3 regions of the Anoxybacillus sp. EFIL genome follow, and region 1 is predicted to be linked to each of the others. Evidence: riboswitches for the same ligand, from Rfam matches in the RefSeq annotation. Region 1 holds a riboswitch; each other region holds the start of a gene.
The links. Region 1 has a riboswitch for cobalamin ahead of ES017_RS03220 (ribonucleoside-diphosphate reductase subunit alpha). Riboswitches for the same ligand answer to the same signal wherever they lie in the genome.

Region 1 (4,076 bases):
GATTGATCGACATGTTTTTGTCTTGCTGCATTTTGACGAATGCTCATCTTTTGATCCACTTCATAGGCGTTATCGTAAAACCAAAACGTTTTTGCGTTTAAATCAGGGACGGTCACAGGAATTTTATAATTTTTCTTTTCTTCAAAGTATAAACGGTTAAAGACAGGGTCGCACGATGCCGTTCCGTTTGCTAAAACGGATGTGGAAGCGTTTGGTGCAGGCGCCATTAAATAGCCATTACGCATACCATATTGCATGACTTGCTTCTTCAATCCATCCCAGTCTAACTCATCATGGGAGGAATATCCACGAAGCCCAAAGTATTTTCCTGTGTGCCAATCGGAGCCTTCAAATGCTGGATATGCTCCTTTTTCTTTCGCAAGTTCCATGCTCGCTTTGATCGTGAGGTAAGCAATTTTCTCGAACAACCGATCAGCAAGTTGTACACTTTCTTCGCTGTTCCATTTGATCCCTTTTAACGCTAATAAATGATGCCAAGAAAATGCTCCTAAGCCGATGGCACGATATTTTTTATTTGTGATGACAGCTTGCAACACTTCAATTCGTTTTTCGTTTAAGTCGATAACGTTATCGAGCATGCGCACTTGAATCGGGATTAGCCGTTCTAACACATCATCTTGTACAGCGCGTGCTAAATGAATGCTCGATAAGTTGCAAACGACAAAGTCGCCCGGTTTTTTATGAACGATAATCTCTCCATCTTCTGTATATTCTTTTGTGACGATCGTTGGGCTCATGTTTTGCATAATTTCTGTACATAAATTGCTAGAATAAATCATGCCTGCGTGTTTATTCGGGTTCATGCGATTCGCTTCATCACGATAGAACATATAAGGCGTGCCCGTTTCTAACTGAGACTTTAATATTCGTTTCATAATTTCGATAGCAGGAACACGCTCTTTACTTAACGCTGGATGATTCACACACTCCTCATATTTTTCACGGAACGAACCAGCTCCGCGTTCTTCATCATAAAAGTCTTCCAATCCTAATGGGTTTCCATTTTTATCTTTCCATCCCATTACTTTTTTCACTTCATGTGGGTCAAATAAATACCAATCGCCACGCTTTTCGACTTGTTCCATAAATAAGTCAGGAATGCATACGCCGTAAAATAAATCATGAGCTTTTGTTCGTTCATCGCCGTTGTTTAGCTTCGCGTCTAAAAACGAGAAAATGTCTTTATGCCAAACGTCTAAATATACCGCGATGCTTCCTTGTCGCGTACCGAGTTGGTCAACCGATACAGCGGTATTGTTTAATTGGCGCATCCAAGGAATGACGCCAGAGGAGACGCCTTTAAATCCTTTAATATCGGAATTGCGCGCACGAATTTTTCCTAAATATACGCCAATTCCTCCCCCGCCTTTTGATAGACGAGCGACATCTGTATTCGACTCATAAATGCCAATTAAACTATCGTCTACTGTATCAATAAAACAACTCGACAATTGACCATATGACTTCCCAGCGTTTGCGTAAGTTGGCGTAGCGACGGTCATATATTGATTAGATAACGCCCAATACGCTTCTTTCGCTAGTGCCATTCGTTTTGTCGGATGTTCATATGCCATTAATGTTAAAGCAATCGTTAAAAAGCGCTCTTGCGGCAGTTCGTAAATTTCGCCGCTATACCCTTTCGCTAAATAGCGGTCAACGAGCGTTTTTAACCCGATGTATGTAAATAGCTCGTCTTTTTTCACATCAATCCATGTGCCCGCTTCTTGGAGCTCTTTTTTCGTATATCGTTCCAGTAAAAACGAGTCGTAAATGCCGAGATCGACAAGCATTGTTTGCAATTCATAAAAGTAGCGATATGTGTCGGATACATCATAGCCGCGATTTTTAGCTGCTTCGTCGTATAGCTGTTGCAAATAAAGACGAGCTGCAACAAACGTCCAATCCGGCTGTTCTACTGTGATTTCATCAAGCGCATTTAAAATGAGTTTATTCATCATATCGTTGTATCGCTGCGTATGGGCAAGTGCTCGGACAGTACGTTCGATGTATCGCTCGCTCGCTAAGTGCGGAAAGTCTTTGAAAATAGGAAACAATAATGTGCGGATTGTTTCTTCATTTACTTCTGTTTGTTGTTTTATGTACACCATATAACATCCCTTCCCCTAAAAAAATAAAAACATCCGCTCTCGTTGAGCGGATGAAACGATGGAAAAAGGCATGCTTTCACCATCGTTTCATCTTCTCAATCCCCGAAGAATATGAAACGATACAAGGAAGGCAGGTCTCCTGACTCGCGCTTCTTCCTACTTTGGATTCCTTCCCATATATGCGCCTGAAAAGCTGACATATACAGTGGTGTTGTTTCCATTTCGTCTGCGCACACAGTTGCGGGGACAGCTCTGGATTCGCACCAGATTCCCTATTAAGTCCGTTCGGACACCTTCACTTGTCGGTTTCAATATATAGTTGTTGTTTTGTTTATTCATCACAATATGTTGTATAAAAAAGGTTTACGTTTAAAACTATAACGAAAAATTTCAACATTTGCAATCATTATTTTTCATCATTTGCTAAATAGCGCCGGTCTTTCATAAACAGCCGCCAAAAATAAATGAAACCTGGAAATAAAATTGCAAAGCCAACGATATACGTCACAAAAAGAGCACGAAACGTATTCGGATGCGTAAATCCGGATTCGATTGTCACATTCGGATAAATCATATACGGTAAATGAGCTTTTCCGTATGCGTAACTTGCACAAAAATATTGCAAGACGATGGCTACAACCGCAAGGCGTGGCATTCCGCGTCCGTTTTTCTTTTTCCATGATGGGAGAAAAAGCGCCCCACCAGCTAAAAGAAATAACATGACAGAAGCGGCAAGCCACGGCCAACGTGCAATCATTCCGTCATATAGCCAACGCGCTTCATTTCGCATCGTGACCATAATGAGAATAGAGGAGAGCAAAGCGAACGGACCGATGATGAGCGCATCGCGGCGATAAATCGTATACGCTTCGATTTCATTTGCTTCGTTTGAGTAGTCTGCTAATAAAAGCGACGAAAGAAAGAGTGTACTTGTAATCGCAAAGGCGATAAATGCATATTCATGTGGGCTTGTAAATAGGCGATCGAGCCGAAGACGACTGACACCATTCATTGTTTCAACAAAAGACCCATGTGTAATTGGCAACACGCTAATTAAAAACGCTGGAATAAGCAAACCGCTTATGCCAGAAATGTAAACGAGCACTTTTTCATATTTAGGAGCAACGTGCGAAAAGACGAGGAACGCACTACGTACAGTAAGCAAAAGTAAAATAATGCTTCCCGGGATAAGTAAAATGGTTCCAAGCATAAACGTTGCTCCAGGAAAAAAGCTGACGAGCGCCACGACGATGGCAACGATAAAGACGTTCGTCACTTCCCATGTCGGCGACAAATATCGGTTTGCGATTTTCGTTGCTTTCGTTTGTGGACGATTGATATATACCATTGACCAAAACCCTGCTCCAAAGTCCATTGTCGCCATGACCGCGTAAATAAAAATAAATCCCCATAAAATTGAAATGGCAATTAATTCATCTGTCATCATCTTGCTCCTTTCTACATGTGCGTAGATAAGTGTTGTTCAATCGGATGGCGGCGGAAATACGAGCGCAAGACGAGCACGACCGCGATGAGTAAAAATACGTAAATGGACGTAAACAGAAGAAAAAGCGTTCCTAAATTTGTTGATTGTGTTACAGCTTCTGCCGTTGTCATCATGCGATAAATGACCCAAGGCTGTCTCCCTGTGCAAGCAAAAATCCAGCCAAATTCAATGCCGAGAAGAGCGAGCGGTCCAGCAGCAACAACTGTCCACATAAACCAGTTCGGAAATATGTGTTGTTTTCTTATGCGATGCCAAACGAATCCGACAATCGAAAGAAGGAGAAGAAACATGCCAATTCCGACCATTGCATTAAAAAGTGTATGGACAAACAACGGTGGCCACCATTCTTCTGGAAAATCATTTAACCCGACAACGACGGTATCGAAACGATTGCCTGCTAAAAAGCTAAGCAACCATGGAATTTCAATTCCCCATTTGAC
Region 2 (4,076 bases), on a different contig from region 1:
GGTTGGAAATGAAGTAATGGTCGCTCCGGTGATGCGTCCGTATACAGCGCATCGTATCGTGTACTTCCCAGAAGGACGTTGGGTTGATTATTGGACGAAAGAAAAGTTTGAAGGTGGTCAGCGGTATATTGTCGAAGCACCGCTTGATCGTTTGCCGATATATGTGAAAGAAGGGGCGATGATCGCTCACGCTAAAGCGAAGCTATCGACGTTCATTAAGGATGAACAGTTGACATTATATGTGTATACAATGAAGGAAGGGACATCGACATATACGCTTTATGATGATGACGGTACGACGTTTGCATATGAAAAAGGAGAGTATGTACACATGCATATTCGTGCGACGTTTTTGGATGATACCGTTTATTTCGAAGTAGAAACAGAAGGGGCGTACGAACCAACTTGGCAGTTGCGTGTCGTGTTCGTTGGAGACGTACCGTCAACGGTCGTTGTCAACGGTGAACAACGGGCGATAGAGGAAGCGTCAATTGTTTTGTAAGAGATGGGGGATTTTTATGACAGTAACGATTAAAGATGTAGCGAAGCGAGCGAATGTGGCGCCATCGACCGTTTCCCGCGTCATCGCAGATAGCCCGCGCATTAGCGAAAAAACGAAGAAAAAAGTGCGCGAGGCAATGAAAGAGCTTGGCTATCATCCGAATTTCATCGCGCGCAGTTTGGCGAATAAGTCGACGCAAGTGATCGGGCTCGTCATGCCGAGCTCAGCTGATAAAGCGTTTCAAAACCCGTTTTTCCCAGAAGTTATTCGCGGCATTAGTAAAGCGGTGCATGATCGGCAATATGCGTTGCAGTTATCGACAGGGGAAACGGAAGCGGAAATTTACGACGGGGTCGTGCATATGGTGCAAGGAAAGCGCGTCGATGGTGTCATTTTGCTGTATTCGCGTGCGAACGATAAAATTATGGCGTATTTACAGAAAGAAGATGTGCCGTTTGTTGTCATTGGAAAACCGCATAAAAAAGCAGAGGAGATTACGCACGTTGATAACGATAACGTTCGGGCGGCGCGTGAGGCGACAGAATATTTAATTGAACTCGGTCATGAGCGCATCGCGTTTGTCGGTGGAAACGTCAATCTCATTGTAACGATGGATCGTTTGCGCGGTTATGAAAAAGCGTTAAAATCTGCAGGTCTTGTATATCGTAAAGATTACATTGTGCATGAAGAATTTTTAAAAGAAGGCGGACAAGAGGCGATGAAAGAGTTGCTTTCACTTGCTGAACCGCCAACTGCGCTCGTTGTCGCCGACGATTTAATGGCTCTTGGGGTATTAAATACGCTTGCTGAAATGGGATTAAGCGTGCCGGGAGATGTATCGATCGTCAGTTTTAACAACGTACTTTTATCGGAAATTTCTCGTCCACCGCTTACATCGGTAGACATTAACATTTTCCAACTTGGCTTTGAAGCAGCAAGAAATTTAATTCAACAAATCGAAAACCCAAATGAGCCGATTAAGCGAATCATTATTCCACATACGATCGTGAAACGATTTTCGTGCGATTACTACAAAGCGCCTCCTCGATAGGGAGGCTCTTTTTTGTAAACAGGATAGGCAAGAAGAAAAAAATGGTGTATCATATGATTAACACCATGTTCTTTGAAAACGTATATATGATGAGCAAGTACGGTGCATACGTTTGTATGCTTAAAAGGGAAGAACGGTGCAAAGCCGTCGCGGTACCCGCCACTGTGATGGGGAGTTTCGCTGCAACGTGCCACTGATTTTTTGGGAAGGCGCAGCGAAATGATGAACCTAAGCCAGGAGACCTGCCTGCTTGCGATACGTCGGCTGCCTACGGGAATATAGGGAGACGTGCGGGAACGATGGACGTTATATATGCTTAGTGGCGTATGCTCTATTTTTTGAATCTTTCGTTTTTTCTGCACCTCTGCCTAGAGGTGCTTTTTATTTTGAAAAAAAGGAGCGACGATATATGGCAACGTGGAATTTGCAAGGAACGAAACATCATGTACTTATTTGCAATGGAGCAAGCTGCATGCGAAAACGGGGAGAAGAGGTGACGCAAGCCATTCGTGATGAAATTGATCAACTTCAACTACATGCTTACGTGCATACGACGCGGACGAGGTGCAACGGTCGCTGTGAAGATGCATGTGTGGTCATCGTGTATCCAGAAGGTGTTTGGTATCGTACGATCGATGAACAAGTTGCGCGGGACATTGTCCGAAAACATGTACGTGATGGTGAAGTATTGCATGAATATGTGACGTACACATATGATGAAGGTTTTGTTATGCCTGAATATAGCGTGGCGACAAGGGGGAAGGAGAAGTGAAGAAATCGTTGTTTTTGTTCGTTAGCGTGTGCCTTACTGTCTATATTTTATTTGCACTCTCGCCTTCTGTATATGCGATGCACATTATGGAAGGGTTTTTACCTTGGCAATGGGCTCTCGTTTGGTGGTTGCTATTTTTACCGTTTTTCTTTATTGGTTTGCGTACAATGACGCGCCTCATGAAACAAAAGCCAGAGGCGAAACTACTTCTTGCGCTTGCGACGGCGTTTACATTTGTTCTCTCAGCATTAAAAATTCCATCGGTGACGGGAAGTAGCTCGCATCCGACAGGGACAGGATTTGGGGCGCTTTTATTTGGCCCGTTTATGATGACGGTCATTGGTACAGCAGTATTATTGTTTCAAGCGCTTTTGCTTGCGCATGGTGGCTTGACGACGCTTGGGGCGAATGCATTTTCGATGGCGGTTGTTGGCCCGTTTGTTGCGTACGGCTTGTTCGTTCTATGTAAAAAGTGTGGAATATCGTTGCGTATGTCTGTCTTTTTAGCGGCGATGATGGCTAATTTGGCGACATACGTTATGACGTCGTTTCAACTCGCTCTAGCATTTCCAGATGTAACGAGCGGCGTATGGGGCGCATTTTTGAAATTCGCTTCCATTTTTGCGGTGACACAATTACCACTTGCGATTACGGAAGGACTTCTTACCGTCGTCGTATGGAACTTTTTGCATACGTACTCGAAGCGAGAGTTAGATTTGTTAGAGGAGAGGGGAGTGTTTTTTAAATGAATCGTCTATTGTTGTTCATTGCCGCATTGTTGATCGTGTTGCCGCTATTTATTGTGAAAAATACGGAGTTTGCTGGGGCTGATACGCTTGCGGAAAAAATGATTCAACAAATCTCTCCACAATATGAACCGTGGTTTGATGTTTTATTTGAGCCGCCGGGCGGTGAGGTAGAGACGTTGCTGTTTTCGGTACAAGCAGCGCTTGGTGCTGGAGTGATTGGATATATTATCGGACTGTATAAAGGGCGAAAGCGAAATGGTTAGTTGGCTTGATGAATGGGCTTATCGAAACAAGCTTGCTAAATTAAATGTCACATTTAAATTGACGCTTACGTGTATGTTGCTCATATGGGCATTATGTGGAACGAATGTCGTTCGCTGTATTATTATCGTTTGGCTATTCGTCTGGCTTCTTTATCATGCGCGCTTACCTTGGCGTGTTTGTGTTCGCTTTTTTATCATCATGGGGCTCATCATTATCGGAAGCTGTGTTCCCCTTCTTTTTACAGTTGATCGTACGATTCATTTTGTCAGTGAAAATATGGCGCAAGCGGCGACGATTTGCTTGCGAGCATTGGCAAGTTCGTTTACTCTCTTTTTTCTCGCGATCACAACGCCATTTTTTCGTATTGCTCATGCATTAAGTAAATGGCACGTTCCTAAAGCATTTATTGAGCTATTGTTGTTGACGTATCGCTTCATTTTCGTGTTAGAAAAAGCAGCGATGCATTTGTTTATGACGGTGCGAACAAAAAATGGTGAACGAAGCTGGCACCTCGCTTCACTTGCTGTTGCACAACTGTTTCGCCAAACGATGCGCGAATATGAAGCAACGATCATTGCACAAGAGGCGAGGAACGTATCATTTGTTTTTCCGATCTGTGCGGACGAACAATTGCCGCGAAAATATGTGATCGAAACATGTGTGTGGCTCGTTGTTTTACTTATGATGGAGGGCTTATATGTTAACGTTTCATGATGTTCATTATACGTACCAAAACGG
Region 3 (4,076 bases), on a different contig from region 1:
TGTCGTTTGTTTGTTCTTGTTGTTTGCGGAACTTAGTGAAATAAGCGTTTGTTTGTTCATCGTATTTGATTAGCTCGTCGATTGTTGCGTTTCCTTTCATATGTTCTGTAAGTATACGTATCTCATCTAATTTCTCATCAGCGAAAGATAGCGTGCTGACAAGTTCCGTTGGCAAGGCATGTTCATGTTTTGTCGTGACAGGGACGTGCAGTAAGCTGCAAGACGGTTGAATGATGAGTTGTTCAGCAACGCCTGCTAAATGATGAAGGAGCGTTGCTTTTTGTGCAAGCGAGCTTTTCCATACATTGCGACCGTCTACAATCCCAGCAACTAATATTTTATCTTTTGGAAATCCGTGTATGTTTATATGTTTTACGTTTTCGCCATCGTCATGCACGAAATCAAGCCCAATGCCTGCGACAGGTAAAGCAACGATTTCACGATAATGCGATACGCTATCAAAATATGTTTGTAAAATAAGGTTTATATTTGGTACATCGCGATGAAAAACTTCATATACATCACGAAATGCATCGACTATGTCGTTATCTATATGTTGAACGAGAATCGGTTCATCGATTTGTACGAATGACACGCCCGCTTCGCTTAGTTGTTTGAATAATTCCACATAAACTGGAACTAACTGGGCGAGATGTTTACGCCACTCATTTCGTTCGTATTGTTTAGAAAGCAAAAGAAATGTAATCGGTCCAAGCAATACAGGTTTTGTTTCAATATGGAATGTTTCTTTTATTAGTTTGTATTCTTTTAATAGCCGATTTTCTACTAATTTCGGCTTCGTTTGCCCGATTTCAGGCACGATGTAATGGTAATTTGTATTAAACCATTTCGTCATTTCAAGCGCATGTTGTCCATTTGTGCCGCGTGCCATCGCAAAATATTGTTCGAGTGCATTGTCTATTTGTTGAAATCGCTCTGGAATATACCCGAACATAAATGCTGTATCTAACACGTGATCGTATAAAGAAAAATCTCCGATTGGAATGAGGTCGATTCCTTTCTCTACTTGTTTACGAATCGAATCAAGTCGAATGTGTTCCATCGTTTCTATGAATTGCTGTTCGTTGATTTGCCCATTCCAAAAAGATTCTAACGCTTTTTTCCATTCTCTTTTCTCACCAATGCGCGGATACCCTACATTTGAACTACGGATGAACAAGTTAAGCACCTCCAGTTATTTATATCCCCAATCAAGCGAAAAAGCCCTCTTCCAAACAGAAGGAGGGCATAGCTAGCTCGTATTGAGATACATGAAGTGCCTCAAGATCATATGTCCTCACTCCTCCCTATGACGCGTAGGTCGTAAGTGCATACAACAGGCAGGTCTCCTGACTTAGCTTCATCGCTGTTTATCTCCTTCCCATTTCGCATGAAACAGTGGATTGTGATAAACAGCTCTGCATCACAGTGGCGCGACCGTGTTGGATTTTCACCAAACTTCCCTTTTAAGATTCACAGCATCTGTGAACCACCTGTTGCGTGAACTTATTATGTTGTTGTATAAAATTCAGAATAAACGAACTTTTTGTTTTTTTCAACTGAAATATTTTTTTCATGTGGATGGTTTTGAGAGATGTAACGCCGTAGTTAATGGTTATATTTTTCTTTTAAGTTAATATTGATATTTTATTAGTAAATTCATATGAAAAAGTATTGATTTTTTGTAACTATTCACCCTAATGCTAGTGTGTAAAGAAGCCCAGCACAAAAAGGGCATTCCTTATCCACGAAAATGCCCTAGGTGGAAAGAATGTGGTCCATCGTTTCGCCTATCAACAGAAGACAGAACGAGTTCCAAACATGTTTGTCGTGTTTCATGAGCGTGGACACGATGCTTCGGGTGATGCAAAACGACTGGGCGAACGCTTCTTTGTGGAATGTGCTCGAAATGTTTTCTTTGACTTTCACCATGCGAAGATCTCGCTCGGCTTGGTTGTTGTCGAATGGAACGTGGGCTTCACGCAAAAAGCGCAACGCTTCTTCCTTTCGCTTTTAAAGCCGTCGAACAAAGGCGAGCGCTTTTTTCGGAAGAGGGGGACTTCCAATTGGCATTGTGCTTTCTCCACTATTCGGTCATACACCCGCTCCTAACGTGTCGCTTCTCCTCACAAAGAGCACCGCCATGTTGCTCGATAGCCTGTTTCGCCGTTAAGAGAAACGTGGTCATGTGCCTTCCCCATGCACGCCCTTGTTCCATCAACCCTTTCAAGTCACGCAAATGATGGACATGACAAAGTGCATGGGTGGCTTCCTTGTATCTCGGGTATGTGCCAAATGCATCATCGTCCCCTTATACCGAGGAAGAATCCCGATTTCATCGGTCGCTTTCTTGCCACGTGAGGCATGAGGGGCCAGATATGTATATGTGTGGGTACAGGCCACATGAACCCATGCCTTTTTTCCATCGATGCACAGACTCGTCTCATCGACATGCAAAAGGGCCGAATCAAGCAAAGCGGCTTCGATGATGTCCACATTCGGTTGAAGGGTGTCATGCCCTCGTTGGAGCATGTTGACAAGGAGCCCTGTGCTGATGGGGTGTTGATAGAGCTCTTCTATCATTTGGCTCAAACGCTTGTAGGGGATGAGTTGAATCTCATGCCTATACACCACAAATGCAGCGAGCCGTGGACCGTATGGTACATCGTTTGTTACATAGGGCGGAAACTCCGCTGGTTGAACCCTTTGGCAATGGGGGCATGATTTCACTTCACGTTCGTGTTGGGTCACTTCGATTATCATCAGAGGGAGATCGAATACTTGACGGATGTCGATTTTCAATGATTTCACCTCATGCAAAGACGCCCTACATCCTTGGCACGTCGTCACACGATGGACGACGCGATGATGCGGATGTTCGACTGGACGAAGCGTCGTGCCACGATGTCCCTCTTGTCCACCAGGCTTTTGGCCAGATGGCTCACAAGAAGAACGTGTTGGGTGAAACCGGTCAGAAGATGGGGCAAATGGCTATTGGAGCTGTTTTTTCGTGTGTGCTTCCAACTCTTGAATGCGATCCTTGAGTTGTTCATTCTCTTTACGTAGTTGTTTGATGTCTTGACGCAAGTGCTCATTTTCTTGAATGAGTTGATGAATGAGCTGTTTTTGTTGTTGGACTTTGACGATTAAGCTTTCAACCGTAAATACAGCTTGTTGTACCGTCAACATTCGATTCACCTCCTTGTCTATCATGATTCACATCATAGACAAACAAAACAAAAACTATTCAGCTCACTTTATGATGTGGCTGAATAGTTACTATGTATGAATACTATGTAGATGATTCGCTTGCAAAAGTAACGGCACCGGGGATTACAACTTCTTTTACTTACAATGGTGGGTCGAAAGTCTCTACAATCAAGGGTGTTAACATTAACGGCGCAACAGTGATTGATTACCAATACGGATATACGGATACGGAACAAATTGCACAAGTCACCGAAAAGGGGCAGGTTAAGAAAAAGTATACGTATGCTCCAAACGGCTATCTGGAAACAGTAGAAACAAACGGTACAAAGTTGAAATATACGTATGATTCTAACGGTAATATTGTAAAGGTCGAGAATTTAACAACTGGGAAACTAAAATCAGAATATACGTATATGACAGGAAATCGGATTAAGCAAAGAAAAGATTATAACGATCAAACTGGGGCGTTAATCCGTACAACTGACTATACGTTCCATCCTAATGGAATGCTGGCGAAGGCAATCACAGTGGAAGGCACAAAGAAAACCGTTATTGATTACGGGTACAATAGTGACGACCAGCTCATCAGCATTCGCACTACGGTAGATGGCAATGTGGTCAAGAATATCATTTACGAGTACGACCAAGATGGCAACCGTCTATCCAAAACCGTTGGCCATACACACTATCATTATCATAGAGACACAAACGGTGAAATTTTCACTATTACGAAACAGATAGACGGCGGACAAGATACTACTGCAAGTTTCTACAAGGATTCAGATGGAAACCTACTGAGCTTCCGATATAAGGATGCAGTATATTATTATCAGTTTAATGTACGGGGAGACGTTATTGCGTTAACG

Region 2: linked by a shared signal. The riboswitch ahead of ES017_RS02740 ((2Fe-2S) ferredoxin domain-containing protein) and the one ahead of ES017_RS03220 (ribonucleoside-diphosphate reductase subunit alpha) in region 1 are both predicted to bind cobalamin.
Region 3: linked by a shared signal. The riboswitch ahead of metE (5-methyltetrahydropteroyltriglutamate--homocysteine S-methyltransferase) and the one ahead of ES017_RS03220 (ribonucleoside-diphosphate reductase subunit alpha) in region 1 are both predicted to bind cobalamin.

The regions. Positions count from the first base shown of each region.
Region 1 is NZ_SDLH01000002.1:25,685-29,760, forward strand. Features, by position in the region: gene ES017_RS03220 (ribonucleoside-diphosphate reductase subunit alpha) at 1-2,129, opposite strand, end outside; cobalamin riboswitch at 2,241-2,441, opposite strand; gene ES017_RS03225 (cytochrome d ubiquinol oxidase subunit II) at 2,536-3,573, opposite strand; gene ES017_RS03230 (cytochrome ubiquinol oxidase subunit I) at 3,588-4,076, opposite strand, start outside.
Region 2 is NZ_SDLH01000001.1:531,701-535,776, reverse strand. Features, by position in the region: gene ES017_RS02750 (glycoside hydrolase family 31 protein) at 1-502, shown strand, start outside; gene ES017_RS02745 (LacI family DNA-binding transcriptional regulator) at 519-1,553, shown strand; cobalamin riboswitch at 1,636-1,817, shown strand; gene ES017_RS02740 ((2Fe-2S) ferredoxin domain-containing protein) at 1,963-2,325, shown strand; gene ES017_RS02735 (energy-coupling factor ABC transporter permease) at 2,322-3,074, shown strand; gene ES017_RS02730 (energy-coupling factor ABC transporter substrate-binding protein) at 3,071-3,337, shown strand; gene ES017_RS02725 (CbiQ family ECF transporter T component) at 3,330-4,052, shown strand; gene ES017_RS02720 (energy-coupling factor ABC transporter ATP-binding protein) at 4,036-4,076, shown strand, end outside.
Region 3 is NZ_SDLH01000011.1:2,715-6,790, forward strand. Features, by position in the region: gene metE (5-methyltetrahydropteroyltriglutamate--homocysteine S-methyltransferase) at 1-1,180, opposite strand, end outside; cobalamin riboswitch at 1,323-1,512, opposite strand; partial or broken gene tnpC (IS66 family transposase) at 1,759-3,189, opposite strand; gene ES017_RS13575 (RHS repeat-associated core domain-containing protein) at 3,282-4,076, shown strand, end outside.